3 regions of the Mesorhizobium sp. M7A.F.Ca.US.014.04.1.1 genome follow, and region 1 is predicted to be linked to each of the others. Evidence: riboswitches for the same ligand, from Rfam matches in the RefSeq annotation. Region 1 holds a riboswitch; each other region holds the start of a gene.

Region 1 (2,262 bases):
AGTCGCCCGACATGGGCGGCGACCGAAAATGCCAATCCCTGCAGATCGTAGCCGCCCTCGAGCAGGCTGACGAGCCGGTTGCCGCTGTGGCGTGCCGCGCGCTGCATCAGCTGGCCGGTCGCCCAATCGAAATCATCCTCGGTCAGATTGATCTCGGCCAGCGGATCGCGGTGGTGCGCGTCGAACCCGGCCGAAATGATGATCAGGTCGGGCGCGAAATTGTCGAGCGCGGGCAGGACGCGCGACAGGAAGGCATCGCGAAACACTTCGCTGCCGGTCTGCGGCGCCAGCGGTGCGTTGACGATGTTGCCGGCGCCCGTTTCGGTCTTCGCTCCGGTGCCGGGATAAAGCGGCATCTGGTGTGTCGAGCAATAGAGCACCGAGGGATCGTCCCAGAAAATATCCTGCGTGCCATTGCCGTGATGCACGTCCCAGTCGACGATGGCAACGCGCTCGACACCGTGTTTCTTCTGCGCATAACGCGCCGCGATCGCCGCCGTGTTGAACAGGCAGAAGCCCATGGCCGTGGTCTTTTCGGCATGATGGCCGGGCGGCCGGGCGGCGACGAAGACGTTGTCGGCGCGGCCCGAAAAGACATCATCGACGGCGGCGTTGGCGGCGCCGATCGCGGTGATCGCCGCTTGCCAGCTCTTCGGACTGGCAGTGGTGTCGGCATCGATGCGGGCAATCCCCTCGTCGGGAATGGCGGCGCGCACGCGGGCGACGAAATCGGCGGGATGCGCGTAGAGGATGGTGGCCTCGTCGCCTTCCGGCGCCTGGATACGATCGAGCCCGGCAAAGGCTTCCTCGTCGAGCACGCGCTCGATGGCACGCAGGCGGTCGGGCCGCTCGGGATGTCCGGGCGGCGTGAGATGCTCGAGGAAGATCGGATGCGTGTAGAGACGGGTGGTCATCGTCCTAATCTAGTGACCCGGATCGACAAAGGCCATGCACGGGCGGCCGATGACTGGGGAAAATCGCGCCTGCGTCCATTCGTGTCGCCGCAGGCATTGGCCTCGCCGGCGCTTCGGCGTAAAGTCCTTGGCACTGCCTGGTGCCCGCCGCAAGCGGGAGAATCGGGAACACGGTTGAATTCCGTGGCGTGCCCAACGCTGTGAGGGGGACCGCGCCGGTAAATGCCACTGTCGATGACGGGAAGGCACCGGACGCGGGTTGATCCCAAGCCAGAAGACCGGCCTGGCAGGCATCGTCATCCGCATGGTCGGGCGGGTGGCATCAGAGCGACGTGCGTCCATTTGGACGCACAAAGTACGCTCTGACCGTTTTGAATCTGCAATCGCAAGGGGACAAGCGATGCCGGAACATATGACCGCTGCCATTGACGATGGATTCGACCAGAATGCGCGCGATGCGGTCTATCGCGCCATGTTCACGCGGCGCGACGTGCGCAGCCATTTCCTGCCCACCGCGATCGATGACGACGTGCTGGCGCGGCTGCTGCTTGCCGCCCATCACGCGCCATCGGTCGGCTTCATGCAGCCATGGAATTTCATTGTCATTCGCGATGCCGGACGACGAGCGGAGGTGCGCGACCTGTTCCTGGCCGCGCGCGAGCAGGAACTGCCGGCGATCGAGGCGGAAAAACAGGCGCTGTACCGCAAGCTCAAGCTGGAAGGCATCTGCGAGAGCGCGCTCAACATCTGCATCACTTGCGACCGGCAGCGCTCGAAGGGTTCGCCGCTGGGACGCTGGCACAATCCGGAGATGGATCTCTACAGCACCGTCTGCGCGGTGCAGAATTTCTGGCTGGCCGCGCGTGCCGAGGGCGTTGGCGTCGGCTGGGTGAGCATCATCGAGGCTGAGGCGCTGAAGCGGCTGTTGGCCATTCCGGATCACGTAACGCCAATCGCCTATCTCTGCGTCGGCCGTGTTTCCGAGTTCGCTTCCAAACCGGACCTTGAAACGCATGGTTGGGGACGGCGGCTGCCGCTGCCGGAACTGATCATGAGCGAGACGTTTTCCGGGCAAGGCGAGACACAGCTCAAGTCCACCGTGGCGCGCCTCAACACCGTTTCTGCCTCACCAGACACCACCTGCCCGGCCGATCAGGGTGTGGCGCCGGCCGTACCCCAGCGCGAACCGCCGAAGGAGGCGAGCGCCTTGTCCTTGAGCTCCCTGAACTTCGACGACGCCTCGGCCAACCGGGCGTCCCAGGCCGGATCCGGCACCTGGCCCGCGATGGTCTTGAAATAGACCTGCATCAGGCAAGCGATGGCGAAAGGCTCGATGAAGGCCGCCTTG
Region 2 (2,262 bases), on a different contig from region 1:
CCGGCCCTCAAGGCCGCGGACGCGCGCACCTTCGCTTCGCTCTATGCGGTCGAATCCTTCGCCCGCGCCACGGTGTCGAGCGTCATCCCGATCCAGGCTTACGAGATCCTGCACAACGAGCAGATCGTCTCGATCCTCTACACCGTCGTGGCGATGCTCGGCCTGTCGGTGACATTGTTCATGCCGATGCTGATCCGCCGTTTCGCCCGGCGCTGGGTCTACACGGCGGGCGCCTGCCTGCTGGCCATTGGCTCGCTGTTCTTCGTCACCGACACGCTTGCCGGGCAACTGGCCGGCATGCTGTGCCGGGTGATGGGCGCCAGCGCGCTGTCGATCACGCTCAACCTCTACATCATGGACCACATCCGCAAGACCGACTTCATGCAGGCCGAATCGCTGCGCATGGCGTGGTCGATGCTGGCCTGGACCGGTGGGCCGACGCTCGGCATCTTCCTCTACACGCGCTTCGGCGTCTATGCCGCGCATGGCGCGGTGGCCGTGTTCGCGTTAGCCTTGCTGGCATTGTTCTGGACCTACCGGCTCGGCGACAACCCGTCGATCCGTCCCGGCAAGACGCGACCAGCCAATCCGCTCGCCAATATCGGCCGCTTCATCGCCCAGCCCAGGCTCAGGCTGGCCTGGCTGATCGCGTTTGGGCGCTCCTGTTTCTGGACGACGTTCTTCGTCTATGGGCCGCTGTTCATGGTCATTACGGGTGAGGGCAAGCTGGCCGGCGGCCTGCTGGTTTCGGCCGGCAACGCGCTTTTGTTCATGGCGATTTTCTGGGGCAAGGCGGGAAAGCGCTTTGGCGGCCGCAGGACCATGACATTTGCCTATTTCGCCATGTCGGTCGCGCTTCTGGCGGCGGGCTTCGTCGGCGAAACCGTGCCGCTGCTCACCGGCGCCTTCCTGCTCTGCGGCGCCTTCTTCACCATTGCACTCGACGCGCTCGGCTCGACCGCCTTCATGCGCTCGGTGCGCTCCTATGAAAGATCGCAGATGGCGGCAGTCTATCGCACCTATCTCGACTTTTCCGAGCTGACGCCGCCGCTGGTCTATTCGGTGGTGCTGGCCTTCTTCGGCCTGGGCTCGGTGTTCGTCACGCTCGGCCTGCTGGCGGCGGTCTGCGGCTTCGTGACGTGGCGCTATCTGCCGAAATCGCTTTGACCTTCATGGCGCATTCGCAACGGTCGCCGGCGGAATTTGGTTTGCCGGACGCGAGGATTCTGCCTATAGTCGCCGGTGTCGCCGGTTCCATTTTGGAGCCAAGAGGGAATGCGGTAAGGGCGGATTTCGCCCAATGCCGTGGCTGCCCCCGCAACTGTGTGCGGTAGTCCTCTCCATATGCCACTGAAGATTTTTCTTCGGGAAGGTGGGGAAGGACGCTGATCCGTGAGCCAGGAGACCTGCCGGCGACAGGAAACTGACTTCGATGCCCTCGGGTGGAGGGCGAAAGGACAAGACATGACTACCGCTTCCGTCTCCCTCGGCGCTTCCGTCTCCTCGCAGTCGCGCTTCATGCAGCTTGCGCTCGCCGCGCTGCTCGGCATTTTCGTGATGGGCTTTGTCGGCTTCTCGCATATCGATGCGGTCCACAATGCGGCTCACGACTATCGCCATTCGATGGCGTTTCCCTGCCACTGACGAGGGGCTGACATCATGAACCTGTTTCGCAACGTCGTGTTCATCGCGGCGATCGCAGGGCTCGTGGCCGGCGTCGTTCTCGCCTGCATGCAGGCCTATGCGACCGTGCCGCTGATCCTGAAGGCGGAAGTCTACGAACAGGCGGGCGGCGGGCATCACCATGACCATGCCGCTCCGGCAGCAACGGATAGCAATGCCATGAGCACAGCCGCTCCGGCCCCTGCCGAAGCGACTGCTGCGGCGGAAGACGAGGGCTGGGCGCCGGCAGACGGTTTCGAGCGTTTCGCCTTCAGCGTGCTTGCCAACATCGTCACCGGCATCGGCTTCGGGTTGATCCTGGTCGCGGTTTCCGAATTCGCCGGCGGTATCGGTGGTTGGCGCCAGGGCGTGTTCTGGGGCTTGGCCGGCTTTGCCGTGTTCACGCTGGCGCCGGGCCTCGGCCTGCCGCCGGAACTGCCGGCCATGCCGGCCGCCGATCTCACCCAGCGCCAGATCTGGTGGTGGGCAACGGTGGCGGCAACCGCTGCCGGTCTCGGCCTGATCGCGTTCCGCAAGTCGCTGCCGCTGGCGATCCTTGCCGTCCTTTTGATCGTCGCACCGCATGTTGTCGGGGCACCG
Region 3 (2,262 bases), on a different contig from region 1:
ACTGGTCCACAGCGGCGGCAGGCTGGTTGGGGCCGTTCGAACCGTAGTTGTCGCTGCCCGCGAAAGCGCTGCCGGTGATGGCCAGAACGGCGGCGGCAGCAATGAGGATCTTGTTCATCTTGAATACTCCTGAATGTCTGAATTTCGCCAGGGCGGCGGGCGAGCCCGCCGTCGACCGGGAAACTGGGAATCGGCTGTTAGTTGTTGCCGAAGAGGTTGCGGTCAGCACCCTGGGCAGGCGCCTGAGCAGCCGGTTCCGACTTCTTGGTCGAAGCGGTGTACGAGCTGTCGACAGCAGTGGCTGCCGCGGCGTTGGAACCGTAGTGGTCGCTACCAGCGAAGGCGCTGCCGGAAATGGCCAGAAGGGCTGCGGCAGTGAGAATGATCTTTTTCATTTTTGGTACTCCAGTATCGTCTTTTTTCCGTCCGTCTAGCGGCGTGTCTTGGAAATGAAATCGCGTCGTTCGGACAGCCCCGATGTGGGAGGGCAAGGTCGTCTTTTCCAATCACGAAGTTGTTCCGTGTGGACCATGAATCCACACCTTGAAATTGTGCCAACGGAATCTAGGGATGCATTTTTCTTCTTCATATCAGTGTGTTAGGTGTAGCCACCTGATGGATCACTGACTGTTTCAGAGGCCCAGCGTTCACACCGTCCTGCACGCACCGTCAACAGAAACGAACCGTTCGGTTCGATTTTAGGGCGAACTAATAGTCATTTTTCGAAACCATTAACCTTTTTTGACCCCCCGCGAAGGGTCGGATTCGGGAAGATCGCAGCCGGCAAATGGCCGCCCGGGAGGTGGGATCTCGGCCCGCGACGAGCTGCAGTAGCGTTTCGCATGCCGTGTCGCGCCGCATGGATACGATGTCGTTTTCATGCCGACGGCGCGCCCGCGATCGTGGTTAGATCATACCATCTCAGGTGCCGCTTCGTGACGACGAGGCGGAGAATTGGGAAGCCGGTCAGAATCCGGCGCTGCCCCCGCAACGGTGGTGGAGTTCAAGTCGCAACGGGAGACCACTGGGCAACCGCCTGGGAAGGTGTCGCGATGGTCCGCAAGGACAACTCCAGAGCCCGGAAACCAGCCCGAGATTTTTAGACTCGACTGATCGCGGTGGGCGGTCAAGAGGTGGATAGCGCATGTCCGGCACACAGCCGGCCTGCGCTTCAATCCTTCCTCCGTCACCACCAGTTCAGTCCTTAGGAACGAGGACAGGACATGGATATCCGCAACGACATGCTGAGGCTCCTGAAGGGGCGCCGGCAAGGCTTTTCGCTGGAGCAGCCCTTCTACACCGATCCGGACTACTTCAAGCTCGACATGGAGCTGATCTGGTATCGCGACTGGCTGTTCATCGGCCATGATTGCGAACTGCCGAAGCCGGGCAGCTACATCACCGTGCAGGTCGGCGATTATCCGGTCGTCCTTGTCCGCGACCAGCACGGCAAGATCAACGCCTTCCACAATTCCTGCCGCCATCGCGGCAGCCGCGTGTGCAACACGGAGAAGGGTACCGCGGCAAAGCTCGTCTGCCCGTATCATCAGTGGACCTACGAGCTGGACGGCCGCCTGCTGTTTGCCCGCCAGATGGCCGACGGTTTCGACAAGAGTGATTTCGGCCTGAAGCCGGTCGCCTGCGAGAGCGTCGGCGGCTACATCTTCATCTGCCTGGCCAAGGAACCGGCAGATTTCGCGCCGATGCGGGCGATGATCGAACCCTATCTTTTGCCGCACCGGCTGCGTGAAGCAAAGATCGCCTTCGAGAGCACGATCGTCGAGAAGGGCAACTGGAAGCTGGTCTGGGAAAACAACCGCGAGTGCTACCACTGCGCCGCCAATCATCCCGAGTTGTGCAAGACCTTCCCCGAGGCTCCAACCATAACCGGCGTCCATGGCGCCGACAGCGACCCTGAAATGGTCGCACACTGGGCCAGATGCGAGGCATCAGGCTTGCCGAGCAAATTCCGCATCGATCCGGCAGGGCAGTACCGCGCCACCCGCGCGCCGCTGCTGCGCGATGCCGTCAGCTACACCATGACGGGAAAACGGGCGGTCCAGAAGAACCTGTCCGACAGCGTTTCAACCGACCGCATCGGCTCCTTGCTGCTCTATCACTATCCGACGACCTGGAACCATATCCTCGGCGACCACGCCGTTACCTTCCGCGTGCTGCCGATCAGTGCCACGGAAACCGCAGTGACAACGAAATGGCTCGTCCACAAGGATGCGGTCGAAGGCGTCGACTACGACCTCGCTG

What was found. Region 1 has a riboswitch for cobalamin ahead of bluB (5,6-dimethylbenzimidazole synthase). Riboswitches for the same ligand answer to the same signal wherever they lie in the genome.
Region 2: another riboswitch for cobalamin. It lies ahead of EOA22_RS22240 (CbtB domain-containing protein); the one in region 1 lies ahead of bluB (5,6-dimethylbenzimidazole synthase).
Region 3: another riboswitch for cobalamin. It lies ahead of EOA22_RS17935 (aromatic ring-hydroxylating dioxygenase subunit alpha); the one in region 1 lies ahead of bluB (5,6-dimethylbenzimidazole synthase).

The regions. Positions count from the first base shown of each region.
Region 1 is NZ_RZRW01000262.1:4,865-7,126, reverse strand. Features, by position in the region: gene EOA22_RS18115 (histone deacetylase family protein) at 1-914, opposite strand, end outside; cobalamin riboswitch at 1,036-1,216, shown strand; partial or broken gene bluB (5,6-dimethylbenzimidazole synthase) at 1,219-1,944, shown strand; gene EOA22_RS18105 (hypothetical protein) at 2,067-2,262, opposite strand, start outside.
Region 2 is NZ_RZRW01000369.1:3,416-5,677, forward strand. Features, by position in the region: gene EOA22_RS22235 (MFS transporter) at 1-1,167, shown strand, start outside; cobalamin riboswitch at 1,233-1,429, shown strand; gene EOA22_RS22240 (CbtB domain-containing protein) at 1,465-1,644, shown strand; gene EOA22_RS22245 (CbtA family protein) at 1,660-2,262, shown strand, end outside.
Region 3 is NZ_RZRW01000259.1:5,317-7,578, reverse strand. Features, by position in the region: gene EOA22_RS17945 (DUF680 domain-containing protein) at 1-118, opposite strand, end outside; gene EOA22_RS17940 (DUF680 domain-containing protein) at 198-395, opposite strand; cobalamin riboswitch at 907-1,109, shown strand; gene EOA22_RS17935 (aromatic ring-hydroxylating dioxygenase subunit alpha) at 1,224-2,262, shown strand, end outside.